3 regions of the Paenibacillus sp. F4 genome follow, and region 2 is predicted to be linked to each of the others. Evidence: riboswitches for the same ligand, from Rfam matches in the RefSeq annotation. Region 2 holds a riboswitch; each other region holds the start of a gene.
What was found. A riboswitch is a leader RNA that binds a small molecule or an ion and turns the genes downstream of it on or off. The one in region 2 is predicted to bind glycine.

Region 1: it holds a riboswitch for glycine, as region 2 does, so the genes downstream of both, gcvT (glycine cleavage system aminomethyltransferase GcvT) here and C1T21_RS24715 (alanine/glycine:cation symporter family protein) in region 2, are expected to answer to the same signal.
Region 3: it holds a riboswitch for glycine, as region 2 does, so the genes downstream of both, sdaAB (L-serine ammonia-lyase, iron-sulfur-dependent subunit beta) here and C1T21_RS24715 (alanine/glycine:cation symporter family protein) in region 2, are expected to answer to the same signal.

What each region holds. Positions count from the first base shown of each region.
Region 1 is NZ_POVS01000017.1:80,760-90,819, forward strand. It holds gene ptsG (glucose-specific PTS transporter subunit IIBC) at 1-760, shown strand, start outside; gene C1T21_RS19045 (HPr family phosphocarrier protein) at 871-1,146, shown strand; gene ptsP (phosphoenolpyruvate--protein phosphotransferase) at 1,139-2,851, shown strand; gene gcvPB (aminomethyl-transferring glycine dehydrogenase subunit GcvPB) at 2,973-4,469, opposite strand; gene gcvPA (aminomethyl-transferring glycine dehydrogenase subunit GcvPA) at 4,466-5,821, opposite strand; gene gcvT (glycine cleavage system aminomethyltransferase GcvT) at 5,948-7,048, opposite strand; glycine riboswitch at 7,225-7,324, opposite strand; gene gcvH (glycine cleavage system protein GcvH) at 7,719-8,111, shown strand; gene C1T21_RS19075 (PTS mannitol transporter subunit IIBC) at 8,540-10,018, shown strand.
Region 2 is NZ_POVS01000020.1:284,715-294,774, reverse strand. It holds gene C1T21_RS24735 (ABC transporter substrate-binding protein) at 1-523, shown strand, start outside; gene C1T21_RS24730 (carbohydrate ABC transporter permease) at 555-1,430, shown strand; gene C1T21_RS24725 (carbohydrate ABC transporter permease) at 1,453-2,280, shown strand; gene C1T21_RS24720 (iron-containing alcohol dehydrogenase) at 2,429-3,601, shown strand; gene C1T21_RS24715 (alanine/glycine:cation symporter family protein) at 3,659-5,077, opposite strand; glycine riboswitch at 5,238-5,332, opposite strand; glycine riboswitch at 5,351-5,427, opposite strand; gene C1T21_RS24710 (glycoside hydrolase family 1 protein) at 5,596-7,053, opposite strand; gene C1T21_RS24705 (LacI family DNA-binding transcriptional regulator) at 7,270-8,241, shown strand; gene licT (BglG family transcription antiterminator LicT) at 8,475-9,317, shown strand; gene C1T21_RS24695 (beta-glucoside-specific PTS transporter subunit IIABC) at 9,549-10,060, shown strand, end outside.
Region 3 is NZ_POVS01000003.1:8,690-18,749, reverse strand. It holds gene C1T21_RS00110 (DUF6359 domain-containing protein) at 1-1,393, opposite strand, end outside; glycine riboswitch at 1,731-1,846, shown strand; gene sdaAB (L-serine ammonia-lyase, iron-sulfur-dependent subunit beta) at 2,056-2,745, shown strand; gene sdaAA (L-serine ammonia-lyase, iron-sulfur-dependent, subunit alpha) at 2,735-3,634, shown strand; gene C1T21_RS00095 (Ig-like domain-containing protein) at 3,706-6,042, opposite strand; gene C1T21_RS00090 (serine hydrolase domain-containing protein) at 6,258-7,418, opposite strand; gene C1T21_RS00085 (pyridoxamine 5'-phosphate oxidase family protein) at 7,585-8,046, opposite strand; gene C1T21_RS00080 (non-oxidative hydroxyarylic acid decarboxylases subunit D) at 8,106-8,342, opposite strand; gene C1T21_RS00075 (non-oxidative hydroxyarylic acid decarboxylases subunit C) at 8,384-9,802, opposite strand; gene C1T21_RS00070 (flavin prenyltransferase UbiX) at 9,831-10,060, opposite strand, start outside.

The DNA of each region.
Region 1 (10,060 bases), on a different contig from region 2:
GCTCCCGCACAACATTTTGGCAGCTTTCGGCGGTTCATCGAATATCAAGCATCTGGATGCTTGTATCACACGTCTTCGGATCGAGGTTAATGAGAAATCGAACGTTGACAAAGCCCGTCTGAAACAACTTGGAGCATCGGGTGTTCTTGAAGTCGGTAACAACGTACAGGCAATTTTCGGTACACGTTCCGACACCATTAAATCTCAAATGGCTGATATCATGGCTGGACGTACACCAGCACCAGCTCCGGCGCAACCTGCTCCACAAGAGGAGAAGGAAGCTGGAGAAGAACAACAAACCATTATTGTAGAAGATATTGTAATGCCTGTTAACGGAGAATTGGTTGATATCTCGACGGTTCCCGATCCGGTATTTGCAGAACGTATGACAGGTGACGGCTTTGCGGTCGTGCCAAATGATGGAACGATTGTGTCCCCTGTTTATGGTAAAGTATTCAATGTATTCCCAAGCAAGCATGCGATTGGTATTCAATCCGATGGTGGTAAAGAAGTGCTTGTTCATATTGGGGTGAATACTGTGAAGCTTAAAGGTCAAGGATTTGACGTTTTGGTGAACGAAGGCGATCTTGTGTCAGCTGGCCAGCCTATTATGAAAGTAGACCTGGAATACGTGAAGGCAAACGCTAAATCCATCATTTCACCTGTCATTTTTACTAACCTTCCAGAAGGTTCTTCGGTAACTTTAAACAAAACTGGAGTATTGAAGGCTGGCGAAGATGGTATAATTACGATAAAATAAACTCTATGTGTTTCGGATTAGTTGATTAGGCGGCTTAGGCCGTCTGATCAATTATCTGGTATACTGCGTGTAAACAAATATTATCTTTAGGAAAGTGGGAGGAACAAATTATGCAAACAACTTTTAGAATTACGGATGAAGACGGTATCCATGCACGTCCAGCAACTGCACTGGTAAATACAGCTAACAAATTCAGCGGTGCTGAATCTTTTGCCGAAGCTAACGGTAAAAAAGTAACTTTGAAATCCATTCTGGGTGTATTGTCTCTGGGACTGGAACAAGGCGATACTATTAACATTATTTGCGAAGGCGCTGAAGCTGCCGAAGCACTGAAAGCTCTTGAAAATGTAATCGTTAACGAAGGGCTGGGCGAAGTTCATGCTTAAAATTTCCGGGATTGCCGCTTCGGCAGGCATAGCCATTGCCCGGGCGTTTATCTTGGAGCATCCGAATTACGCTGTAGAGAGACGCGCGGTTGGTGATGTTGAAGCTGAAATCGCGAGATTGGATGCGGCTTTGGTACAATCTCAAACCGAATTGGAATCGATTAAGGAGAAAACGCTTCAGGAGCTGGGAGAGAAGAAAGCAGAAATTTTTGCATCTCACCTGCTAATCCTGAATGATCCTGAATTGATCGATCCGGTTAAAGCTAAAATCAGAGACGAGCAGCTTAATGCTGACTATGCTTTGAATGAAGTAGCTACACAGTTTATTTCCATGTTTGAAAACATGAAAAGTGCCTATTTGCAAGAACGCGCATCGGACATGCGTGATGTAACCAAGCGGATCCTGAATCACCTGCTTGGTGTTCATTTTGTTAGTCCTGCAGAAATTGCCGAAGAAACGATTGTGCTTGCAGAAGATTTGACACCTTCCGACACAGCTCAGCTGAACCGTGAATTTGTTAAAGGTTTTGCAACGAACATCGGCGGACGTACTTCGCATTCGGCTATTATGGCTCGCTCACTTGAAATTCCTGCAGTTGTGGGAACAAAAAATATATTGTCTCAAGCTAAAAGCGGCGATTTGATTATCGTTGATGGTTTGGATGGTCACGTATTCGTGAACCCTACCGAAGAGATTGTTGCGGAATACCGTGCTAAACAGGTGGCATACGACAAGCAACGCGAAGAGTGGCGCAAGCTGCGCGGCGAAGCTACGGTTTCTGTCGATGGTGTCCATGTCGAACTGGCAGCCAATATTGGTACGCCTAATGATGTAGCTGGTGTTCTGGACAACGGTGGTGAAGGCGTTGGCTTGTACCGTACGGAGTTCTTGTACATGGGACGCGATAAGCTTCCATCCGAAGAAGTACAGTATACGGCGTACAAAACCGTTCTGGAAAGAATGGAAGGTAAGCCGGTTGTAGTTCGTACTTTGGATATCGGTGGCGACAAAGAACTTCCTTATCTGGACCTGCCGAAAGAAATGAACCCGTTCCTCGGATTCCGTGCTATTCGTCTGTGTCTGGATCGCCAGGATATTTTCCGCACTCAATTGCGTGCTTTATTGCGTGCGAGTGTGCATGGTAACCTGCGCATCATGTTCCCGATGATTGCTACGCTGAACGAATTCCGTGAAGCTAAAGCTGTTTTGTTGGAAGAAAAGGAAAAGTTGGTAGCCGAGGGTGTATCCGTATCTGAAGAAATTCAGCTGGGCATCATGGTAGAAATTCCTTCTACAGCGGTATTGGCTGATCAATTCGCAAAAGAAGTAGATTTCTTCAGTATCGGTACAAACGATCTGATTCAATACACAATGGCAGCGGATCGCATGAACGAGCGGGTTTCTTACCTGTATCAACCATACAATCCATCCATTCTGCGTCTGGTGAAAATGGTTATTGATGCCGCTCACCGTGAAGGACGTTGGGTTGGTATGTGTGGTGAAATGGCAGGAGATACAACAGCAATTCCGTTGCTGCTGGGTCTTGGACTTGATGAGTTCAGTATGAGCGCAACTTCCATTCTGCCAGCACGTAGTCAAATCTCCAAGTTGTCCCGTGCGGACATGGAAAAACTGGCTACAAAAGCTCTGGACATGCAAACAGCAGAACAGGTTGTTGAATTGGTTCAAAGCATCGAAGGCTAAGGAAGGGTATTACATTTCAAAGGTTATATCTTTTTCCAACAAAAAAAATTGCTGTGTACATACAGCAGCCGGTATCTATTTAGATACCGGCTTTTTTGCATCCTTTAAGTAGAATTTGTTTTTAACTGCATGAGCAATTCAGTACAGGTTTGCGGGCTGCGGTAGTTTCGTCCAATCGTGTGACTGGAGTAGTATATGGTGCATTGAGTACCAGCTCAGGGTTCTCTTCTGCTTCCCGCGCAATATGAATCATAGTGTCGACAAAAGCATCAAGTGTTTCCTTACTTTCCGTCTCCGTGGGCTCGATCATGATGCACTCCTCTACATTCAGCGGGAAGTAAATTGTAGGCGGATGGTAGCCGAAATCAAGCAGCCTTTTGGCTACATCAAGCGTGCGCACTCCAAATTTTTTCAAGCCTCGCCCCGACATTACGAATTCGTGTTTGCAATGTCCAGGGTAGGGCAGGTCAAAATGTGGAGCGAGCCGATGCATCATGTAATTGGCATTGAGCACAGCGCATTCCGATACACGCTTTAAGCCATCAGGACCGTAGCTACGGATATAGGCGTAGGCACGAACGAGAATACCGAAGTTGCCGTAAAAGGCCTTAACCCGTCCAATAGAATCTCCCTGTTCCCGGTCCCAGTGGTACACCCCCTGCGGATCCCGTACGACAAGCGGCTTGGGCAAATAAGGGATGAGCCGTTGCTTTACGCCGACAGGCCCAGCGCCGGGGCCGCCGCCGCCGTGCGGGGTACTCATCGTTTTGTGCAAATTGAGATGCACTACATCGAAGCCCATATCCCCGGGGCGGGTAATCCCCATGATGGCGTTGGAGTTCGCCCCATCATAGTAGAGCAGACCACCCGCGTCATGCACGATGGCAGCAATGTCAGTGATTTGCTTCTCGAACAGTCCAAGCGTGTTCGGGTTGGTCAGCATGAGCGCAGCGGTGTCGTTGCCTACGGCTTGACGCAGCGCATCCAGATCCACTAGCCCCTCAGGAGTGGAGGGGAGGGTGACGGTTTCGAAGCCCGCGACGGTTGCGCTGGCGGGGTTCGTTCCGTGCGAGGAATCCGGCACGAGCACCTTGGTACGTCGCTCACCGCGTGCTTCGTGGTATGAGCGAATCATCATCAGCCCGGTCCATTCGCCATGGGCGCCCGCGGCGGGCTGAAGCGTGACGGCATCCATGCCAGTTAACGCAGCCAAATCATTTTGGAGCGTATGCAGCAGCTCCATGGCACCCTGGATGCTCTCCTCGGGCTGATATGGATGGATTTTGGCGAAGCCTGTATACCGGGCGACATCCTCATTCACTTTCGGATTGTATTTCATCGTACAGGAGCCGAGCGGATAAAATCCATTGTCCACGCCGAAATTTCGCCGGGACAAGGCGGTATAATGCCGAATAACGTCTACTTCGTATACCTCGGGTAATGCCGCAGGTTCGCTGCGCAGCGCATAATCTGGCAAAAGCTCTCCCACCGGGCGACGGGGAACGTCGCACTCGGGAAGGGAATAGGCGATGCGACCCGGACGGCTCAATTCAAAAATGAGCGCTTGATCGTGTTCCTTCAACAGCCCTTGTTTCTGATCCTGTCCGGTGTGTGTCATAGCAATCCCCCCAAGGTGTGTACAAATTGGTCAATCTCTTCTTTGGTTCTTTGCTCCGTCACGGCAATCAACATGTGACCAGCAAGTTCCTCATAGTCCCGGCCCAAATCGTAGCCAGCGATAAATCCAGCAGCTAGCAACTCGGTCTGGAGTCTGCTCATATCTGTACCCTCAGGCAGTCTAAGGGCAAACTCGTTAAAGGTTGGTGCGTTAAACGAGGAAGTTACGCCCTTCAAGCTCAGCAATTGCTCTAAGGCATATCGGCTTTTATGCAAATTTAGCTCGGCTACTTCCTTGATCCCCTTCCTACCCATAACAGACAAGTATACAGATGCGGATAAAGCTAGCAACGCTTGATTGGAGCAAATATTAGAGGTGGCCTTTTCGCGTCGGATATGCTGTTCCCGCGCTTGCAAGGTCAGCACGAAGCCGCGTTTACCATTGCGGTCTGTGGTCTGACCCACAATGCGGCCAGGGATACGGCGCATATGTGTCTGAGAAACGGCAAAGTATCCACAGGTCGGACCGCCGAGAGAAGAGGAGATGCCAAGTGGCTGCGCGTCTCCTACCACAATATCCGCGCCCTGTTTGCCGGGTGTTTCCAGCAAGCCAAGTGCCAGTGGGTTGGCACTGACGACCAAAAGACCTTTGTGCGCATGGATGAGATCAGCCATCGGCTTCAGGTTTTCCACGGCTCCGAAAAAGTTGGGGCTTTGGACCAAAACAGCCGCGGTCTGTTCCGATACGGCCGCCGCTAACGCATCAGCATCCGTTACGCCGTCCGAACAGCCGATCTCCACGATGTCCAAATCCAATCCGCGTGCATAGGCTGCCAATACCTGACGTGCCTCTGGATGGACGGACCTCGATACGATAAGCTGTTTACGGCGGGTAGCTGCGGCGGACAGTGAGCCCGCTTCCGCCAGTGCAGTCGCTCCGTCGTACATGCTGGCATTAGCTACAGCCATGCCCGTCAATTCGCAAATATACGACTGAAATTCGAAAATGGCTTGTAGCTCGCCTTGGCTTACTTCCGGCTGATAGGGGGTGTAGGCTGTATAGAATTCCGAGCGTGAAGTGATGTGCTGGATGACGGACGGAATATGATGATCATAAATTCCTGCGCCAAGGAAGCTGGCATGTGTGTCTGTATTGGCGTTGTGTCTGGCCAGCTCGGCCAAGTGGCGGGTCAAGGCTTTCTCATCGAGTCGAGAAGAAAGAGGGAGTTCCCCTTGATATCGAATGGCCTCTGGAATGTCACTGAACAAATCATCAATGGATGATACACCGACCACACGCAGCATTTCGGTTTGATCCTGCTCAGTCATAGGGAGATAACGATGCTGCTTCATAGGTTCTGGCTCCTTTCGAAAAGCAAAATTTTAAATCGTAAATTAGCTAATAAAAAAGTGTGAGATGAGAAACCCGGAAGTTCATATCTGACATGTTTGCTTTATTGAAATGAAGAGAGTTTAAGATCAGCGCGGGCGTTTATAAAAGGGTGTTGCCACCACCTCGGCACGCAGGCGTTTGCCACGAATCTCAACCTCCAGCGGTGTGGAGAGGACGCTAAAACGACTGTCCACCAAGGCGAGGCCCAGATTACGCTTCAAGGTGGGCGACTGAGTTCCCGTTGTGACCTCACCGATGCGTTGTCCTTCTGCGAATACCGGATAATGGGCGCGTGGGATACCGCGATCAATCATTTCCAGCCCGATCAATTTGCGAGGAATCCCTTGATCTTTCTGACGTTGCAGTGCTTCTCTACCGATAAAATCTCCTTTATTCAGCTTGACGAAGTACCCTAGACCGGCTTCAAGTGGTGAAATCGTGGCAGATAACTCCTGTCCGTACAGCGGCAACCGTGCCTCAAAGCGTAGGGTATCCCGAGCACCAAGTCCAGCGGGAATCAGCCCATACGACTCACCGAAACGAAGCAAACTCTCCCATACGGCTGGTGCTTCCGCGGCAGGTACGTAAAATTCAAAACCGTCTTCGCCCGTATATCCGGTTCGTGAGACGAGAGCTTTTGCTCCGAACAATGGCACGTCCTCATGGAAGCGGAAAGATGCCAGATTCGTAATGTCCGTATCTGCCACGGCTGCGGCAATTCGTACTGCTTCTGGTCCTTGCAACGCCAGCAATGCTATCGCATCAGACACATTCTCCATGTGAACGGATGCAGGCATATGGCGAATGAGCCAATCCCAATCCTTATCGATGTTAGAGGCGTTCACTACGAGCATGTAGCGTTCTGGTCCTTTGCAGTAAACAAGTAGGTCGTCTACTACACCTCCATCGGGGTAACACAGGAGTGAATATTGTGCCTGACCTGCTTCCAACTGGCTGACATCATTCGTGGTCACCCTTTGCAGAAAAGCTTCGGCCTCTTTGCCTTCAACCAAAAACTCGCCCATATGCGATACATCGAATAAACCCGCACGTTGGCGGACGGCCTCATGCTCCTTTTGAATGCCGCTAAACTGAACGGGGAGCTCCCAGCCGCCAAAGTCAATACAACGAACCCCAGACTGCGTCCCGTAGGACGAATATAGCGGTGTTCTTCGCAAATTAGTCATTTTTCCACTCCTATCCGGTGTGATCGGCTAAACAAAAAAGACAGGCCGAAAAAAACGTATAGACAGCAGTCTATACTCTTTTTTCAGCTCTGTCCTTGATACCAGAAAGTTACCCCGGTATGTACCGGGTTTCCTCTTGGGTGATCCGCTCCAATAGCGAATGCTCTCCAGAGATGCGTCCGGCAGAGGTCCTTTTGCCTGAGAGATTCACCTGCAAATGCAGGCTTACTCCTTCGGCGCTACCTTCGGGATCTGCGGTATATTACCTGGCTGTGCAGATAACAACTTGATCCGATTCGCGTGCACAACTGTCTCACAAGCGGCAACAGCTATGCGAATCTTTTTGGCAGTCTCTCCCTCTGCGTTCATCCGCGTTTGCAGTTGTCGGGGTGTTTCCCAAAGTATTTGCTATAATCCATTAATACGCAAATTCATTCAAAATGTCAATAAAAATGTCATCGAAAACAATAGAAAAAACATTTAATATATAAATAAGGATATGTAAGCGTTTGTTATAAGCTATCATATTTTTATATAGTACGCTATATGAGGTGATATGAAGTATTTTTGTTAGTATTATTGACATGAGTGTTCTTGTTGTCATAATCTTAACCTGTCTAATACAGGTGAGCAAAAGCGATTTTATTCATATGGAAGTGAGGGGAACAGGATGGGTGAAGTGAAGCAGCAACTTTGGTATACAAACGAACATGAGTGGGTTCAGCGTACAGAGAATGGGACGGTGCGGGTTGGTATTACGGACTTTGCACAGCATCAACTGGGTGATATTGTTTTTGTAGAATTACCTGAGGTGGGAGTAACGATTGAGCAGGGAGCGGAGATCGGTACGATTGAATCGGTGAAGACGGTATCCGACCTTTTTGCTCCGGTGACGGGAAACGTATTAAAGGTGAATGAAGCGCTGGAAAGTACGCCTGAACTAGTAAATGAATCTCCCTATGAAAAAGGTTGGATGATCGAAGTAGAGATGGGCAAAGATGTGGAGGAAACATTGGGCAAGCTACTGTCTGCGGATCAGTATGAGAAGTTGATTTCGGAGTAATAATGGGGCAATACAGCATGAAAAAAGAGCGTGTTATTCTGAATTTTTTATATTGATTTTCAATTGAATAAGAGCATCGTTAGTTCGCTCGTTTTTTGTATAAAATAGTCGCTATGATCTGCCATAGCGGCTATTTTTTTGTTGTCATTTTGGAAGCGTAATTACGTGTTTTACTCTGGCACAGAAGGTGGTTCCCTATAAGTTTGTGCAGATTTAAATTCCTGTTTTTTCGACTAATTTCTATAGCTACAGGTCATATTAAGAAGAATTATGCAGGTATAATACCATCCCGGATAATTTAAATTTAAATGTTGTCATCAACGTTCATGACGAAAGTACGTTTTCATTTCGTTGATGAAGATAGCGCTGTCATTTAGTATGAATTTTAAGAAAAGGTAGTGATGCTTACCTACAAGGAGGATTTGAATATGAGCACATTGGACACAAAGCCAAGTTCAAAAGGAGGCACTCGTGTCGCCGTACAGCGTTTTGGCCGTTTTCTTAGCGGAATGGTTATGCCCAATATGGGAGCCTTTATTGCATGGGGATTGATTACAGCACTCTTTATTCCGACCGGATGGTTCCCGAACGAAGGTTTTGCACAACTGGTTGATCCGATGAAAAATTATTTACTGCCGCTGCTGATCGGTTACACAGGGGGCACGATGATTCACGGACAGCGTGGAGGTGTGATCGGTGCCATTATGACGATGGGTGTCATTGTGGGGGCCGATATCCCGATGTTCCTGGGCGCGATGGTAGCTGGTCCGCTGGCTGCATGGATATTGAAGAAGTTTGACAAGGCCATTGAAGGCAAAGTCAGATCAGGCTTTGAAATGCTGGTCAATAATTTCTCAGCCGGGATTATCGGTGCCATTCTAGCACTGCTTGCCCATGTGGCGATCGGCCCGGTTGTACAAATGATCAGTCAAGTATTATCGGCAGGGGTACAGTTCCTCGTGAACGCAGGGCTATTGCCGCTTGTCAACCTCATTATTGAGCCCGGAAAAGTATTATTTTTAAACAACGCGCTGAATCACGGAGTATTAAGTCCGATTGCGTTGGAGGAAGCTGCAAGAACAGGGAAATCCGTACTGTTCATGCTGGAATCCAACCCTGGGCCGGGGCTCGGTATTTTGCTGGCCTACTGCCTGTTCGGTAAAGGCTCTGCGAAGTCGTCGGCTCCTGGAGCGGTCATCATTCATTTTTTCGGCGGGATTCATGAAATTTATTTCCCTTACATTTTGATGAAGCCGATTCTGATTCTTGCAGCTATAGCTGGGGGCGTTGTGGGAACCTTCTGTTTCATGTTGACAGGTGCCGGACTGGTTGCTGCTCCTTCACCGGGCAGCATTATCGCCTATTTTCTAATGACGCCAAAAGGCGGATATTTGCCAATGCTAAGCGGGGTGATCGCTGCTGCGGTCGTATCCTTTGCTGTTGCTGCAGTGTTACTCAAGACTGGTAAGCAACAAGAAGAGGGGCTGGAGGAAGCTGCATCCCGCCTGAAAGATATGAAAAATCAAAGCAAGAGTGCAAGTGCTAATGCCACTGTAATGGAAGATAACCACGAAGCTGATCGTACTGCCGAGATTGCCGCAGATCGAACGCTCAAGGATAAATCCGAAGTGAACAAGATCGTCTTTTCCTGTGATGCAGGTATGGGTTCAAGCGCTATGGGTGCCTCGATTTTACGCAAAAAAATGAAGCAGGCGGGTGTGGGCGTAACAGTTACGAATACAGCAATCAGTGAAATTCCACAGGATGCGGATATTGTCATTACGCAAAAAACGTTGACAGACCGGGCTAAAACAGTAGCTCCGAAAGCTGAGCACATTTCCATTGACAATTTTTTGAAGAGTCCTGAATACGAAGCGCTGGTTGAACGTCTGAAATCCGATTCTTAATCCCCATCGAAGTCAGGCGGACTGTATGCAATATACGTCTCC
Region 2 (10,060 bases):
TGGCTGGACTCCCGAATGGAACGCTTCGGTCAATAACGGCAAAATAGCCTCTTTTGTAGGGGCAGTCTGGATGAAGCAAGTTCTCACGGAGGCCGCACCGGATACAGCGGGCAAATGGAGAGTCGCCCGTGCTCCTGGAGGGGACGGTAATCTGGGTGGATCTTTCATTTCTATCCTCAAATCCAGCAAACATCCCAAAGAAGCCTTTGAAGTCCTGACCTGGCTGCAAAACCCGGAACACCAGCTGGATGCCTACCATAAAATCGGGCTGTTCCCGTCCACTCCCGGCGTCTATGACGATCCTATCATGGGGACACCCGAGCCTTTCTTTGGTGGTCAGGCCACCGGGCTCATCTTTGCCGCCTCCGCACGTAATGTCAAAAGCAGCTATTTCGGCGAGCGCTATCCTGTCATCCACGGCATTGTGACCCGTCGCCTTTCCAATGTCGCCAAGCAGGATGCTAATCCCGATGCACTATGGACGGAAACGATGCAACGAATTGAACGGGAATTACAGCGGTAAAAATAAAATTCAAAAAAGGCGTGTGGACCATATGCTGAGAGAAATCTGGAAGCACCGTGCTGTTTATGCTGCGATCTCGCCGTTTTATCTGTTGTTTGGCATCTTTGGATTGTTTCCGATTGGTTTTTCATTATACCTGGCGTTTCACAAATGGGACGGGATCGGAGACATGACCTACAACGGCTGGGGCAACTTTCGCTATCTTGTGACAGATAACGAATTTTGGCAGGCTGTAGGCAACACCTTTGTGATCTGGGTGTATTCAACGATTCCGATGCTATTCTTCGCACTGATTATTGCATTTCTCCTTTATGCACCTTTTGTGAAAATGCGCACCTTATGGAGAGTTGGATTCTTTCTGCCGAACGTGACATCCATTGTGGCTGTCGCCATCATATTTGGTGCCTTATTTGCCAACAATTTCGGATTTCTCAACTACCTTCTGCAACTCTTGGGGCTGCCGATGGTTCAATGGCTGAATGTGCCATGGGGTATCCAAATTGCCATTTCTTCTATGGTCGTATGGAGATGGATGGGCTATAACGCAATCATCTATCTGGCTGGACTCCAGAGTATTCCGCATGTGCTGTATGAGGCTGCGAAAATGGATGGGGCAACCGGAGCGCAAGCTTTTTTCCGCATCACCATCCCCATGCTGCGCCCAGTCATTCTGTTTACGGTCATTACGTCCACCATCGGCGGTATGCAGCTCTTCACCGAGCCACAGGTCCTGGTCGGTAATGACGGCGGTTCCGGGGCAAGTGGCATGACCATCGTTTTATACCTGTACCGCGAGTCGTTCATTAACAACTATTTTGGATATGGTGCAGCCGTCGGATGGGGCATGTTCCTCATCATTGCTCTATTCTCCATCATAAACTGGAAACTCGTTCAAGGTAAAAAATAACGATGGGAAGGAGCTTCACAACATGATGCAGACACGCGCAAAATCCTTTGTTTTATATGCCGGATTGTTGGTGGGAATCATCCTGTCGATGTTTCCATTTTACTGGCTGATCGTCATGGCAACCCGTACCACTTCAGACATCTATCGTTTTCCACCGCAATTGTGGTTTGGCAGCCACTTCTTGGATAACATAACGAGAGTATTACAACAGATTAATTTTGCCGGAGCCTTTTTTAATACCCTTTTTGTAGCTGGTTCTGTTACCCTATTGGTTCTGTTTTTCGATTCACTGGCAGGTTTTGCATTCGCCAAGTTTGATTTTCCGGGCAAAAAAGTGCTATTTATCGTTCTGCTAGCTACGATGATGGTCCCTTCACAACTTTCGCTTGTCCCCTCCTTTGTCATGATGGCCTCCTTTGGATGGGTAGGTACGTTCAAAGCGCTTATCATCCCGGGGATGGTAAATGCCTTCGGCATTTTCTGGATTCGTCAATATGCGGAAGAATCCATTCCAAAGGAGCTGCTGGATGCGGGCCGGATGGACGGATGCAGCTTTTTTCGACTGTACTTGAATGTAGCACTGCCTATTCTACGTCCTGCGTTCGCTTTTCTCGGCGCGTTTACCTTTATAGGAGCCTGGAATGATTATTTATGGCCGCTAATCGTCTTAACGGATGAGCGTAAATTCACGCTCCAGATTGCACTGTCACAATTGAACGGGATTTACAATACGGATTATGCGATGGTCATTGCGGGCACCCTGCTGGCTGTACTGCCACTTATTATTTTGTTTCTTTTCATTAGCCGTCAGTTTATTTCCGATCTTGCCGCCGGAGCGGTCAAAGATTAGATTCACTTGAATTCCCTTATTCATTTCATGTATAATAGTTAATCGTCATTTCAAATAGCTTACATGATGAAGTTAGGTATCCGACAGGCAATCAGGATAAGCGATTTACGATTTGAACATGAACTATGAACTGAGGGGAACTTACCAGATGAACAAATTCACATATTATAACCCCACCAAATTAATTTTTGGAGACAATCAAATTGAAGAACTTCAGCAGGAACTGCTGAATTACGGCAAAAACATTTTGCTGGTATACGGAGGTGGAAGTGTCAAACGAAATGGTCTGTATGACCAGGTATTAGACGCGTTAGAGCCGCTACATCTGAACATTCATGAATTGTCCGGCGTAGAACCGAATCCGCGCTTGTCCACCGTTAAGAAGGGCATCGACATTTGCCGAAACGAAAAAATCGACTTCTTACTTGCAGTAGGCGGTGGAAGCGTTATTGATTGCACCAAAGCCATCGCAGCAGGGGCTGAATATGACGGCGATGTGTGGGATATTATCAACAAAAAGCACATGCCGACCGAGGCTCTGCCATTCGGCACCATCCTCACACTCGCCGCCACCGGTTCAGAAATGAATCCGGATTCTGTTATCACCAACTGGGAAACGAACGAAAAATACGTATGGGGCAGCGCGGTGACACATCCGAAATTCTCGATTCTGGACCCAAAAAACACCTTCTCTGTGCCACGTGATCAGACGGTATATGGCATGGTGGATATGATGAGCCATGTGTTTGAACAATATTTTCACAATGTTAAAAATACACCGTTGCAAGATCGTATGTGCTTTTCCGTGCTGCAAACCGTGATCGAAACTGCACCTAAGCTGCTGGAAGATTTGCACAACTACGAGCATCGTGAAACGATTTTATATGCCGGAACGATTGCCCTTAACGGAACACTGCAAATGGGCTACTTCGGGGACTGGGCTTCGCATACGATTGAACATGCATTATCCGCTGTATATGATATTCCTCATGCTGGCGGTCTGGCGATCCTGTTCCCCAACTGGATGAGACATACGGTGGATCAGGATGCTGCACGCATGAAGCGGCTGATGCTCAGTATGTTTGATTTAGATACCACTGGTAAAACGGATAAGGAAATTGCTTTGGAGGGGATTGATCGCCTGAGTGCATTCTGGACAAGTCTCGGTGCCCCTTCCACCCTGGCCGATTACAATATTAATGATGAGCAATTGGAAAAAGTCGCAATCATTGCAGCCCGTGAAATGGAATACGGAGGCTTTGGTAATTATAAAAAGCTGAATCAAGAAGATATTTTAGCTATTTTACGTGCATCGTTATAACATTTAAAAGGGAGTGTCCTCAAGCCTATGGTGGCTGAGGGCACTCCCTTTTGGAATTTATGAATTAACCGTTTGTCCCTTTTCTTCTACTTGAATAGCTGCCCCTACACTGGCACCTGCAAGAATGCCCTTTTTCTTACTAGAATTCAGAGAATCCATATAGGTTCGGGTTTCTGCAACTACAATTCCTGATAAGCCGAGCAGTGCAATCAGGTTCGGGAAAGCCATCATTGCGTTAAAGATATCTGCCAGCAACCAAATCGCATCCAGTTTAATGAACGCGCCCCCGGCAACCAGTACGATGAACAGATAACGGTATGGCTTAATCCACTTAACCCCAAGCAAGTATTCAACACAGCGTTCCCCGTAGTAGTTCCAGCCAAGCATAGTGGTGAAGGCGAACATAATCAGAATGATTGTGAGCAGTTCTGCCCCCAGCGGGAATGCGCTGGAAAATGCCTGCTGAGTCATCAGGCCCGCATCGGTAGGCCCGCTCCACACACCGCTAACCAGTAGCGTCAACCCGGTCATCACACAAATAACCATCGTATCAATAAACACGCCTGTCATGGAAATTAGCCCTTGCTCCGCAGGCCATTTGGTTTTGGCAGCTGCAGCTGCAATCGGTGCGCTCCCCAATCCGGCCTCATTGGCAAAAATACCTCTGGCTACCCCACTACGCATGGCCAGCATAATCGTAGCTCCGGCAAATCCGCCCGTTGCAGATGTAGTTGAAAATGCCGAATGGAGCACCAGCGCAATTGCGGCAGGAAGTTGGTCAGCAAACCGAATCAGTACGATGAGACAGATCAGTACGTACAAGCCTGTTTTAAAAGGAACGACCTTCGTCGATACCTTGGCAATGCTTTTGAGTCCTCCAATAGTAACCAGTCCTGTAAGGACCGCAATAATCAGTGCCGTTACAATAGGCGGAACGCCAAAACTGTTTTCAGTCGAAGATACAATCGCTTTGACCTGCGGAAACGTTCCAATCCCGAACAACGCTACCAGCATGCCCGAAAAAGCAAACAGCATCGCCAGCGGTTTAAAACGGCGTCCAAGACCTTTCTCAATATAATACATCGGGCCGCCGGAAAATTGTCCATTCCGATCTTTCACCCGGTATTTTACCGCAAGTACACCTTCCGCATATTTCGTCGCCATCCCAAAAAAGGCTGCAACAACCATCCAGAACAAGGCACCCGGCCCGCCCAGCTTAATGGCTGTCGCTACGCCGACAATACTTCCTGTGCCAACTGTAGCCGCCAACGCTGTACTCAAAGCCGCAAAACTACTTACATCCCCGCTGCCTTCATTCGGGGCCTTACCGATCAGCTTGATCGCCAGGGGCAGGCGGAATACCTGCAGCATCTTCAAACGTATGGTCAGCCACAACCCCGTTCCCATGACAAGAATGATGAGAGGCGCCCCCCATATCCAGCTACTAATCGCTTCTAACACATGTACCAAATTCATTTCAACCCGCTCCTCCAGCATATTAGAAAACAAAAAAGAGTCAAATCCGCTGATTCGACTCCTGGAGAGGTTAAAGGCACGAAAAAATACAACCATCTTGTGCAGGTTTTCTGCCACTAATAGCTCATAAAAAAGCCTAGGGCATTCCCTGTCACAGGTTATTCGCGTCTCTGTCCTTTTGCCTGAGAGTTTAAGCAGATGTTCTCTGCGGTGCACCTTCGGCGCCCAATTAAGGGTCTCTCCAGAGTTCTGTCCGTTTACGGTCCCCGCTTGTTGCTGTAATCAGCCTAAGCACCTGAGAGTTTTGCCCCTTCGGTCGGAACTTTCGTTCCATCTCCCGCAAACATCAACCAGACATATGAAATTTTTATTCATTATACAGAAAACTTTCAGCTTATTACAAGTGAAAAGTTTGTGAAGCCCTCTGAAATATTATTATTGTGTCTATCGAAAAAGCGGGTACAGCAGATTGCATCCTTAGGATGTCCTCTGCTATACCCGCCCGAGACAATATGGAATTACAATTCTTCACCATTGGTTGCTATCACATTTTTATACCAGTTAAATGAGTCCTTTTTGGAGCGTTTGAGCGTTCCGTTACCGTCATCATCCAGATCAACGTAAATAAATCCGTAGCGCTTGGACATTTCGGAAGTAGACATGCTCACAAGGTCGATAGGACCCCAGCTGGTGTAGCCAAGCAGATCAACACCGTCGGCAATCGCTTCCTTCATTTGAACAATATGCTGACGCAAGTAATCAATACGATATGTGTCATGCACAGAACCGTCTTCTTCTACCTTATCATAAGCACCCAAGCCATTTTCCACGATGAACAGCGGCTTTTGGTAGCGGTCATATAACGTGTTCAGCGTAACACGCAGACCGATCGGATCAATTTGCCATCCCCAGTCAGAGGACTGTAAATATGGATTTTTCACGCCGCCAATCAGGTTTCCTGCTGCTTTCTCACCTTCTGGACCTGCAGATACGGTCAAGGTCATATAGTAGCTGAATGAGATAAAATCAACCGTATTATTTTTCAATATTTCGGCATCGCCTGGTTCTGTGTGTATTACAACATTATTTTCTTCAAAATAACGATTCATGTAGTTGGAATATTCCCCACGGGCATGCACATCCGTAAAGAACAGGTTCATCTGATTTTCATGCTGGGCTTTCAGTATATCCTCTGGGTTACACGTATGTGGATAGCTTTCCATACGTGCCAGCATACAGCCGATCTGAGCGCCCGGGATGATCTCATGTCCCCGTTTGGTCGCCAGTGCACTAGCTACAAATTGATGATGCAATGCTTGATATATCGCTTGTTGTTTGTTTTCTACACGGTCAATAACCACACCGCCACCGGTGAACGGACTCATGGTCATTACATTGATTTCATTAAAGGTCAGCCAGTATTTTACTTTATCCTTATAGCGCGTAAACACCGTTTCGGCATAATTTACGTAATGCTGTATGACTTCACGTCCCAGCCAGCCATTATACTTCTGCGTCAGACCTAGCGGTGTTTCATAATGTGACAATGTTACCAGCGGCTCAATATTATACTTGCGCAGCTCATCAAATACATTGTCGTAGAATTGCAATCCTGCTTCATTCGGCTCGGCATCATAGCCATTCGGGAAAATCCGCGACCAATGGATGGACATACGGAATACTTTGAAGCCCATTTCAGCGAATAATGCAATATCTTCTTTGTAATGGTGGTAAAAGTCTACCCCTTCACGTTTTGGAAAACGGGCATTGACTTTGCCTGCCAAAATGTCTTCGAGTCGCTCGGACGAAATCTCTATAGCATGATCGTTCTTACGTTCCGCTTTGGGTACATAGGCAATCATGTCTGCGCTGGACAAACCTTTTCCATCTACGTCAAAAGCACCTTCCAATTGGTTGGCTGCCGTTGCCCCGCCCCACAAGAAGTTTTTCGGAAATCCTTTTAGCGTCTTAGTCATAGTATAAAGACCTCTTTCCGTATTTAAGATTTTTATTTTGGCCAAGTAATCCCATCAAGTGCTGCAAATATGAATCCATACCTAACGATAACCGTTCTCCTTTGAAAAGCATTGACAGTTGCTTTAAAATAGACGTAATGCCTTCATAAGCATCCTAATCGTTGTAACGCGTTTCATGTCAAGAATTTATTTTTTTCTTATGTGAGGAGAAGCACCATGTCGAATCTTGATCAAATTGCAAAACTGGCGGGCTTTTCCAAAGCTACGGTATCCAGAGTATTAAATCAGTCCCCCCATGTCAGTCACGAAACAAGAGCTAAGATTTTGAAAATCATGCAGGAATTAGATTATGTTCCTAATCGGAATGCTATTTCTCTATCCAAGGGTCAGACGCTTCAGATCGGTATCATTACTTCAACTATTAATGAAATTGTTCTCGCTTTTCTGGACAGCTTTGTGGAAGTAGCGGGCCAATATGAATTTCAAACCATTATTTATACTTCTGGAGAAAACAAAAAGAAAGAGCTTCAAGCCTTTGAGGATTTAAAAAGAAAAAGAGTCGATGCGCTGGTCATCATTTCCTGCGTGAATGACACTGATTTTTTGAGTACCTATTGCAAATATGGCCCGATCGTTTCGTGGCAACGAATGGAGCATACCGATATTCGCTCCGTCGCTATGGATCAGTATGAAGGATATATGTTAGCACTCAAACATTTGATACAAAAAGGCTATACTCGTATAGCCAATGCTTTTGGTCGTCCGAGCAGCATCAATACCCATAGCAGACAACGAGCCTACGAACAGATCATGAGTGAGCACAATCTGCCAGTGTTGCAACACTGGAATCACTCTTCTATTTATAATATCCGTGATGGCGAACAGGTCGTACGGGATTTGTTACAGCGTCGGGAAGAATTCCCAGAGGCTATTTTATGTGCTAACGATTATGTAGCAGTGGGTATTCTCTGCGAAGCACGCAGACAACGGCTGAACGTACCGGAAGATCTGGCGATTGTCGGATTCGATAACACGGAGCTGGCACATACGATGGGGATTACAACGATTCAAAATCCCATCATGGCTCAAGCACAAAATGCTTTTTTCATGCTTTCTCCTCAGCTGATTGGACGCCAAATGGAGCTTCATTCGCTAGAGTACAGCCTCATTGAACGTACGACCACGTAAGGTAACGATTTACTTGCAAATTAGGCAAAAGGGCCTTGATATGAAATATTTTTTGTCGAATCAGAATAAAATATGTTGAAATCGCTTTTTTTTGTGCTACAATAGCACTATATCGAAGGATTGTGACCGGTGATGCGGGCAATGCCTGAGTTCAATTGAGTGCTATTGCTAACAATAGTGTTGAATTGTGCTTAGGCATTTTTTATTGGTAAAGGATGGGAGGGGGAACTTCAATGATTATTGAGAAGGTGCTCAATAACAACGTCCTATTGACTAAAAACGATAAAGGCAAAGAGGTCATCGTGATGGGAAGAGGTATTTCCTTCAAAAAGGTGGCTGGCGATCAAGTCGATGATGATAAAATAGATAAGATTTTCATGTTAAATGAAAACGAGTTCACGGCTAAATTAACTGAGCTGCTGAACGATATTCCAGTGTCTCATCTGGAGGTCGTGAATGAAATCGTAACCCATGCAACGGAAGTGCTGGATACGGAGTTAAGCGATAATATTTATTTAACGTTGACCGACCATATTCATTTTGCCATACAACGGCAAGAAAAAGGACTGGCACTCCAAAACGCGATGCTGTATGAAATTAAACGCTTTTACAAAAAAGAATTTGCCGTTGGGCTGGATGCTCTCCAAAAAATTGAAAATACGCTCGGAGTAAAATTGGGCGAAGATGAAGCGGGATTTATTGCATTGCATATGGTGAATGCACGGATCGATGGTAACGAAATGAAGTCTACACTGAAAATGACTGAGATTGTCCAACATATCTTGAACATTATTACGTATCATTACGGAATTGTGCTGGATGAGTCTTCTTTTAGCTATTCGAGATTTTTGACACATTTGCAATATTTTGCGATGCGAGTGATTCGCAAAGAAGTCATTCACAGTGGTGAAGAATTTTTGTACAACCAGGTGAAGCAGACGTATACCGAAGCTTTTGCTTGTGCCCAAAAGATCAATGAGTATCTGGAAAAAACATACGATCAATATTTAAGCAAGGATGAATACGTATATCTAACTATCCATATTCATCGGGTAACTGAGCGTAATAACATATAACACTAACAACTTCATATCTCTCATCACTCATGGATTGTGACTGGTAAGGCAGGCAAAACCTAAACTGATGGTGAAATCGACGTTCCTCTATAGGAGAGTGCGTAGTTTTCACCACGAGTTTAGGTTTTTCTTGTTTACAAGTTTAAAAAGGTGCACGCCGGCGCATCTTAGCAACAGATGTAAACAGTAAATCCTATCAGTAGCAAGAATAACCCATAAGGAGTTCTGAACATGAGTGATAAAGAACTATCTAAAAAAATAGTGACCCTCGTTGGTGGCGAAGAGAATGTCAATTCGGTATTCCATTGCGCTACACGCTTGAGATTTAAATTAAATGATCGTACAAAAGCAGACAAAGCCGCACTGGAAGCAACCCCTGGTGTCATTACAGTAGTGGAAAGCAGCGGCCAGTTTCAAGTGGTCATCGGTAACAATGTAGGTCAAGTGTTTGAGCATATGATGGCAGAAACGAATTTGCAGGATGCAGACAATCCTAATGCCACAAGAGAAGAATCTTCTGAAAAAACGAATTTTCTTGGCAAAGCGGTCGATATCATTTCCAGCATTTTTTCTCCCATTCTCGGTGCTCTTGCCGGGGCAGGTTTGCTTAAAGGGCTACTGGCGTTAATTTTATCTTTTCAATGGATTAATGATAAAAGCGGTACGTACCTGATCCTAAGTGCAGCTTCCGACAGTGTTTTCTATTTTCTACCTGTGTTTTTGGCTATTACATCGTCCCGTAA
Region 3 (10,060 bases), on a different contig from region 2:
GCCATTGGACCGTTTGTACCAGGAAGGTGGAATCATCCACTTCCTTGAAACCATCATATGTCTTCTTCGACTGTCCATTTTCCTCACGCACATATTTCGGTGTAGCATCTTCTACAGGGGAAGAATCACCGATAAACGCTGCCTTGCCTTGACCTACCTTGGAGATAGCGGCATAAGGTCCTTCCGCACGGCCCCCGCCGTTATAAACTCCCTGATCTACAGCATTCCCCCATTTTTTCGTGCCTGAAGGGATATAAGCAATGCCTTTAGCCTTGGTAGGATCAATAATAGCCAGCGTAGATCCTGCATGCATCGCAATCGAGCGCACACCCTTGGTAATGCCGAAAGATTGATCTGCGGCTACAATGTCGGTAGCATTCACGTCACCAAGCGCATTATAACGGAAACGAACGCCAAAGTTGGTCGCCAGCCAATCGGAGCTTGTTAATCCTTGCATCGCCGGTGATGCAGCTTCTTCTGCCGTCATGCCTTTGGCTGGATTAGTATAGGCTCCACGACGGTAGCCATTCATAACTTCGGAGGAATCCCAACGGTTTTTGTTACGGTCCGCATTATAATGATCGGAGATGAAGAATACGCTTCCCCCGTTATTCACGTATTGCAGTAGGGCAGCCTGCTCGGATGCCTTAAAGGCAACATTCGCTTCACCAATAATGAACACATCATATTGGCGCAACTTGTCATATGTTATGGCCTGCTCTCCATAAGTAAAAGGAATGGGACGATTCAATTGGTCTACCGTAAAGCCTACATTACGCAGTCCATTGGCAAAGTCGGAGAAGGCGCCTTCAATGACCCAATCTGCTGCACCAGCGGTCTGTGCGTGCGTATTATCGAACAGCACCTTTTTGCCTTTTCCATCCGGCAGTGTAGTACCGGGTTGACCCGGGTTGCCAGGTTCACCTGGTTCCCCCGGCTCGCTTCCGCTCACCAGTTCAACAGCGCTTGGGCTTTTTACTCCGCCAAAATTATTGTAGGCGCCGAGTGTACCCGTCACACGAATTTTGCTGCCGATCAGCTCAGGATGGCCTGATAGCCCATATTGCCCTCTGTACGCTGAAGTCAGCTGTACATCCAATAGATTAGACGTATTACGTTCATTTGCCTGATCGGCAATCAGTACGTTAAAATCATTCGCGAACGGAGAAGAAAAGTTAGCCGTTTTCGATCCGGTAGCATGTCCGACGATGTAACCTTCCACCGTCACCGTATCTCCACTGCTTTGGCGCTGAAGTGCTTCGGCTACTGTCAATGCTCCCTCTGCCTTGACCTGACCGAATGGAACGAAGATCCCGATCAGCAGTGATACGATTGCTGCTAGATGCAGCATCCCTTTTAAGCGTGAACCTGTGAACCGCAAGCCTTTTACCATACGTCAATATCCCTCCTATGTTTTCCATAAATGTACTTGTCCTTTATCAGATTAGCCGCCAATCTTCTAATTCCTTCCTGATTTCATCCATAATTATGTAAATTTTAATCTTTTTTATTGGAAACGCACCTGTTTCAGGATTTTGCAAAATTCGATTCCAGTCGCTCCAAAGCGCAATATCTAGACGAACTAGGCCATTTCGATCTATATATTGTTCATTGGAAGTCGCTTATTGGGTTTTTGCAAAATCCTCGTTTATGTAAAAATTGAACCCTGTGATTGACACCGAGCACGGCATACATTACCCTAAGAAAGACATGTAGAACGGTATACGCGAATGAAGATGACGGGAGAGTCTGTCCAGAGAGCCTACACTCTGGCGGCACCGAAGGAGCAAGACGCCAGCACCCGGCTGGCGGATAATCTCTCAGGTCCATGTATCGTCATCTGACGCAACTCTGGAGAGAGCGCAAGCCACCCAAGGGGTAAGGCGGTAAGGACACCGCACGAAACTCTCAGGTAACGAGGACAGAGATAAGGGAAACTTCCTTATCCTGTCCTTTTTTGTGCTCACATTGTACGTCAGCATTAGGAACCGTCTATACGCGCAAAGACGCGGCAATACCATATACTATGGTATAGAACATACAGGGGGCCACACCATGCGTTTCAAAGATGTATTTTCCATTATCGGCCCGGCCATGACCGGACCTTCCAGTTCACACACCGCAGGCGCGGTGCGGCTCGCACGCGTTGCCCGGCACTGGCTCGGGGCGCAGCCTGACCGTGCCCGCATGACACTGTACGGCTCCTTTGCCGACACGTACAAAGGACACGGTACAGACCTAGCGCTCATCGCAGGGCTGCTCAATTACGATACAGACGATCACCGAATTCCGGATGCCGAGCAATGGGCAGAGCAAGCCGGGATGACCGTGGAATTCGCCGTCAGCGGGCTACCCGCTCCTCATCCGAACACCGTCCGTTTCGAGCTGTGGAAGGGCGAGGATCAGCGCACACTGCTGGGCTCCTCCATCGGCGGCGGGAGCATCCATGTCCAGCAACTCAACGAATTCCGAGTCAACCTGACCGGGGAGCTGCCTACGCTGGTGCTTCTTCACTCAGATAAGCCCGGTACATTGGGCGCGGTGACTTCAGCGCTCGGCGCGGCTGACATTAACATTGCCTATATGCACGTGGATCGCAAAGGCCGGGATGGTGAAGCACTCACCGCCATCGAAACGGACAGTCCTGCTACGGCTGAATTGATCACAAAGCTGCGGTCCTTGCCTCATATGTACGAAATTAAAATGATTAATTTGAAAAAAGGAGCTGAATCCGATGCGGTTTAGCCATCTGCATGAGATCAGCGCTTTATGCGCTGAAGAATCCACCACGATTGGCCGCCTGATGATTCAAGAGCAGGTACAAGAGACGAATACACCTGAGGAAGAAATCTTCCGCCAAATGTCTGATTATTATGAAGTGATGAAGGAAGCCGTTCATCGCGGTCAGACGCAAGACACCGTATCCCGCAGTGGATTGACGGGCGGTGACGGCAAGCGCCTAGCCGAGTATCTGCGGGCAGGGGAAACCTGCTCCGGCGATGCCTCCGCGCTCGCTATGGCTTATGCCCTCTCCGTGTCGGAGGTTAATGCGTCCATGGGTCGCATTGTCGCCACGCCCACCGCAGGTTCATGTGGGGTTATCCCTGGTGTATTCATCAGTGCGCAGGAGCGGTTCGGCTGGGATGATGAGCATATGGTGCACGGCCTATTCGCCGCTGGAGCCATTGGCTACGTGATCGCCAACAACTCCTTCATTTCTGGCGCGGAGGGAGGCTGTCAGGCTGAGATTGGCTCAGCTATCGGGATGGCCGCTGGTGCTATGGTCGAGTTGCGCGGTGGTACGCCTGAACAGGCTGTTCACGCCGTGGGTCTCGCTCTTAAGAACACGCTCGGCCTCATTTGCGACCCCGTCGCCGGACTCGTGGAGATTCCGTGCATTGTGCGCAACGGGCTGGGAGCCGTGACTGCACTTGCCGCAGCGGACATGGCTTTGGCGGGTGTGCGCAGCGCTATTCCGTCTGACGAAGTCATTGACGTGATGCTTGAAGTCGGCAGTGCGATGCCGTCGAAGCACCGCGAGACCGCCAAAGGCGGCTTGGCCCAGACGCCGACTGGCAAGCGTTTGACCGAATCACTTACACGCAACACACCGACCAAGAAGGATAAGTCATAATTTATAAGCGGTAGCCTCCTAAAACAAAAGAGCAAGCATATCGTCCTTGGACGTATGCTTGCTCTTTTGTTTTACTGAACGGTTACCTGTACCTTCGTCATTTTACCTGCATATTTCACAGTAATTACAGCTTTGCCCTTGCCCTGTGCCTTAATGTTACCGTCTTTGACGGTCGCAACAACAATTCTGGACGAGGACCAGACAGCCGGTTTGGAAACATCCTTCTCCGACTCATCCTTATACGTGGCTGTAGCCGTAACCTTAGCCAGCTGTCCTGCCTTCAAATTCAAAGCAACTTCGTCTGTTTGCAGGTATTTAAGCGTATCAACATCCACGGGTACGCTGATTACCTTCCCGCCAAACTTCGCTTGAATGTTAGCTTTACCGTAGCTGACCGCGGTAACCTGACCCTTTTTAACAGTGGCTACCTTATAATTAGACGTTTTCCATTCAGCTTGGGTCGTAACGTCCTTTTCTTTACCATCACTTGATTTAACCACAATCGCAATGGTTTTTTGATCTCCAGATTTGAGCGATAGCGCGATTGCATCCGCTTCAATCTTTTGCGCTACGTCCACTTCTACCGTAAACGTAATGTTTTGCTTGCCATATGAAGCAGTCACAGTTGCCTTGCCGCTACCATTCGCTTTGATCAAACCTTCGCTAACTTCAACCACTTTTACATTGCTAGTTGTCCAGGTGGCGTCCTTGGTTACATCTGTTTTTGTACCGCCACTCTTAACTCCTGTTACTTTCAGCTGCTTCGTTTCCTGAGCACCAAGCGCAATTACACGCGAGTCTGTTTCCAGACGGTCTACAAGGCCTACTTGTACATTAATCGTCAGTTTTTTGCCATTATAGGTCGCTGTAATAACCGCTTTACCAGCAGATTTACCCGTAATCGTTCCTTTGGACACAGAGGCAATATCTTCCGCGCTTGAAGCCCATTCTGCATCCTGTGTTACATCTTCCTTACGCCCATCCGCATAAGTAGCCGTCAAAGTTGCAGTATAGTCCTCATCAATATCAATCGTTGCCGTTTTGGAGGACAGAGACAGATCACCGGGTACATTTACGGATACCGTAGCTGTAACTGTTTTGCCACCATAAGAAGCGGTGATCGTAGCCTCACCTGTTTTATAACCCGTGACTTCTCCCGCACTGACAAAAGCGATATCTTCATTGCTGGACTTCCACTCTGCCTTACTTGTGATATCTTCTTCCGTACCTGTTACATACGTTGCGGTCAGCTTGAGCTTTTTGGATTCCTTGGCATTCAGGCTCAGCTTGTCCTCACTCAAATCCAGATATCTGGAGGTTTCGACATCTGTCTTGATCGAAACGGTCTTATCTCCATACTTAGCGGTCACCGTAGCCGAACCCGCTCCAATGGCCATAATCGTTCCCTTATTCACAGTCGCAATTTTTTCATCGCTTGATGTCCAAGTAGCTTTATCTGTGATATCCGTTACCGTCCCATCCGGGTAAACGGCAGAAACTTGTATTTTTTTAGATTCATCCAGACGCAGAAAAATATTGGATTCGCTGGCTTTCAGCTTATTCGTTTGATCGACATCTACCGAAATCGTAGCAGACATCGTGCCATATTTACCTGTAATTGTCGCCTTTCCCGCGCTATAGCCGGTAATGGTGCCTTTCAGTACATCCGCCACAGCTGCATTGCTGGAGCTCCACTCAGCGGACTCTGTCACGTCCTGTACCGATCCATCCGGAAACGTCGCTGATAGTTTAACCTTCTCAGTATCCTTCAACAAAAGAGAAACCTCTGATGAACTGACATCGAGACGTTTAACCTGCTCTACCTGCACAGCAATGGTTACGGTCTGTTGACCATATACGGCCTTAATATTGGCTGTACCTGCTCCCTGTGCGGTAACCAATCCGTTAACTACTGTGGCTACCTTTTGATTATCGGAGGTCCAAGTAGCATCACCCGAAACCTGAGCTGTTGTATTATCACTGTATGTCGCTGTCAAATCAACCTGTCCTGTACCGCTTGAACGCAAGTTCAGGCTTTGTACACTGGATGTCAGCGCCTTAACCTTTTTCGTTACATGTACCTGAACCGATTGCACCTTCTCTTTATAGGTCGCAACCACGGTGGCTTCCCCTTCAGCCTTGGCCGAAACTGTACCATTATACACAGTAGCAATAGCTGTATTGTCACTTTTCCAATCCGTGCTTACGGTTACATTCGAGGTTGTCCCATCGCTAAAAACGGCCGTAGCCGTCAATGCAGCTGTATCCCCCTGTTGCAAAGTTACCTCGTTAGACGAAAGGACAATCTTGGAAAGCACTGCTTCTGCTGCAGATGCAAACCCTGCATATGATGTAAAACTTGAAATCAGGATGACCAACGCCAGAAAACCGGACCATCTATTCTTCAAAATCTAATTCCCTCCCATTTCAAAACTTAAATTAAGGATTTCGCAAAATCCTTACACCTACGTTTTATGTCGTCATATGGAAAAGAATAGTTTAGGCTTCGAAGGAAATTTGGTCCTTATTAACTAGATCGTTTTTGATAAAGATTAGACATTACAATTTGTGTAGCTTCAGAGCCATAGTGAAGAGTTTTCTCAACAGATCCACAACCTCGCATTTACAAACAGCTATAAGCTGCTGCGCGAACTCTTAAATGATGGTATTCTTCCATATTAGGAGCCAGTTGGTGCATATAAACGACGGAGAATTGTTCACTTGGATCTATAGAAACCCAAGTGCCCGCTGCTCCCGTCCAGCCAAATTCTCCAATAGAACTGTTTGCATGCCCAGCCGCTTTATCAATTAACGTGCGCACGCCCAGTCCGTAACCATAACCTGTATGATAAGAATTAGTAAAATCCAATAATTGATCTGTATTCAGATGATTGGTGCGCATTAAATCAATGGTTTTTCTCCCTAATAGCCTCACACCATCTACCATACCTCCATTCGACAGCATTTGTGAAAATGTAAGGTACTCCTTAACTGTCGAATATAGACCTGCGCCTCCACTTTCATATATAGCATCTGGCTGATGATATTCATCTAAGAAACCCTCTATTTTCTCTAGCTCTCCGGCGTCTGTCCGTTGATAAAAGGAGGCCATTCGCGATTCAATATCTGCACGATAACGGTAACCTGTATTGTTCATTCCAAGCGGATCAAATATTTCATCCTTTAGGAATTGCCCTAATGGTTTACCTGAAATCACTTCAATAAGACCTGCAACAAGGTCATGTCCATATCCGTATAACCAGCGTGTTCCCGGCTCAAAAGAAAGCGGGATCTCAGAAAGCGCTTTAATTTCTGTGCGCAGATCATATTTCCCCTGCTTTTCCTTTAACGTTGTAAGGACCTTTTGCATTGCCCGTCCTGTCTCTGAAGACTCGGAAGCGTAAGGAAGACCCACACTCATATTGAATATATGCTTAATTAAAATGGGTTTCTCCGCCTTATCCACGTAGGTGTATCCGTTAGGAGCGGTTTTGAATACATGCGCATTACGATATTCGGGAAAATATTCATACAAAGGTTCATTCAACAAAAATTGCCCACGTTCGTACAGCATAAGTGCGGCCGCACAGACAACAACCTTTGTCATGGAAAACAAGCGATACACTGTATCCTCAGTGATTGGTTTTCGGGCTTCCAGATCAGCATATCCATGATACCCTTCATACAACACTCGACCATTCTGGGCAATGGCACAACCGCAACCTGCCGGCCCATTTGCTACGAAATGTTTCAATAGCTGATCTACCTTGTCAAAACGAGACATATTCATCCCTCCTATTTTCCCTTCAAAAGAAACAAGCTTCCCCTCGCGGCTCTAATCTCCTGTTCCAACAAGCTCAACCCGATCCCTTGTAAGCGCTTATTCCCCCGCATTTATTTTAACGGTAAACTTGGTAATTACATAGATTATTTGTCATAATCGGATGGTTTTACATTAACAGCTCAGCCACCGTTTCCTTCCAGCGATGGATCACCGATTCCGGTTCCTTGAGACGAACCGTGACACCTGTCAAGATATCCGCATATTGGGCCGAATCTTCTCTGGCTGAGAAAACATGCGCCGCAAATCGCTCACGTACATGCTTGGCTCCGGGCAAAGCAGGCAGATGTTCCAGCGACAACCGCACATAATGCGCCTTCCCCCCAGTAAACACCGCAAGCGTCGCCTTGCCAGTACGGATCATGTTGCCCGTCGTGGTCGTACCCGGCCATAGTGCCAGACGCAAATTCCCCTCGTCCAGCGCTACAACCTCGCCCACACTAATCATCGCTATGTGCGGCCACTGATCTTCCGTGACCGTCAGCAGCATCATTGCTTCATGCTGCTTGCCCTTCAGCTCCTTACCGTCCAACAGCGTAAACAGTTCCTTACCGATCCTTGGTGTCTGCATGAAGTATAATCCCCTTTACTTTTGGCCTATAACTTCAAAGTACCATAATTTACGGCTACTTACGAACGACCCTGTATCCGCTCTGGAATAGGAGGAACATGAGCAGCATTCGGAATATCTTGGGGGTTTACCTTGAACCCCGATTTATACTTTGCTGGATCAGTAATGCTATCCGGTTCTGAGGTTCGCCATGTGAACTGGCATACAGGGCACAACAAAACCTCCCAGGCACCTTTAACCGGCGAATGGGAAACAACTTCTGAACGATTGGACTCACAACGGGGACAAATATGCATCTGTCAGCACTCCTTTAATCTTTCTTTATTTTTAAAAATATTCAGCGAAGCATTTGGCTCAACTTTTTCTCCCATTCCGCTACACCCAGCGGGGAATCGAGCGACTGCGAGTAATGTCCTCTAATATCCGGTGCTACAGGTGTCGTCGCATCCAATATCATTTTGTGCGTCATACCTGCCGGATCAGAGCCAGGGTCAAGCGGTAAAATAGACAAGCCAGGAACAATGACAGCATCATGCTTTGGATGAAGCTTGGTGGATAAAGCCCACATGACCTGCGGCAGATTGAACGGATCGACCTCCTCATCCACCACAATCACGAGCTTGCAATACCCCAATCCATGCGGAGTCGTTAACGCACGCATTCCCACAGCCTTTGCAAAACCGCCATACCGGGTTTTCGTGGAAATAATAGCGACCAGACCATGCGTATACATGGCATTAACAGCTACGATTTCATTAGGAAAAGCATCCTTAAGCTGCTGAAACAACGGTACACTTGTATTCACACCGATCATATAATCCGTTTCTGTCCAAGGCATCCCTATGTACAAATGCTCAAAGATAGGCTGTTTGCGGTGATATACACGATTAATCTGAATGACTGGCATTGCGCGGCCGCCGGAATAGTGACCTGTGAATTCACCGAATGGACCTTCATACTCACGTTCACCTGCTAACACTTCGCCTTCCAGAATGACCTCGGCTCCCCAAGGCAGATCCAGATCTGCATCCTTCGCTTTGACCACACGATAAGGCTCACCCTGAATGGCCCCCGCCATCTCATATTCGGATTGGTCGTACAGCAGCGGTGTAGAAGCAGCCGTTGTTATAACAGGCTCACATCCGAGGGCAATAGCCACCTTCAGATTTTCGCCGCGCTCCTCAGCCTGACGGATATGGATCGCAATATCATGCTGTGGTACAGGCTGAATGCCCAAACGGTTCTTGCCTTTCACCTGCATCCGGTACAAGCCGACATTTTGCTTACCGTAGGTGTCCGGGTCATCCAGATCGCGTGAAACTAGAATTGCTTTATCCAGATAAAACCCTCCGTCCCCCTGATTCAAACGAAACAACGGCAAAATATCAAACAAATTAATATCCTCTGTAATCTCGACTTCATGAAAAGGAGCGGTTTCTTCCCGCTTCACGGGCACCGGAAATTGTTCATAGCGTCTGGCAAATTCAAAAAACTGCTCCTTGAGCGGCGTGTTTTTTGGCATTCCCATCATGAGGGCATGATTGGGCCAGGAGCCCATCACATTCATTGCAATACGAGCATCCGTATATCCATAGATGTTGTTGAAAAAGAGAGCAGGCGTCTTATCTCCAAGATTGTTTAATGCTCTGTTAGCTGCTGCGAGGTCCGGCTCCGGCTTTACCTCATCGCTGATCGTGAGTAATTGTCTCTCCTTTTCCAAGGTGTGTAGAAAATCGCGAAAGTCTTTATAAGCCATCATTCATTCTCCTTCGTCTTTCGATTTCTCAATTCTGGTGCAGTCTGGAGTCAGTCTGCTTCATTCCATCCCAACGTTTGGCAGCGGTTGTGACGATACCGAACTGATCCAATGCGCGAAAAACAATATGATCCACTAATTCCTCGATACTTGCAGGATGATTATAAAAGGCAGGCATCGGCGGCAGGATCATCACACCCATACGTGACAGCTCCAGCATATTTTCCAGATGGATACTACTTAATGGTGTTTCCCTGG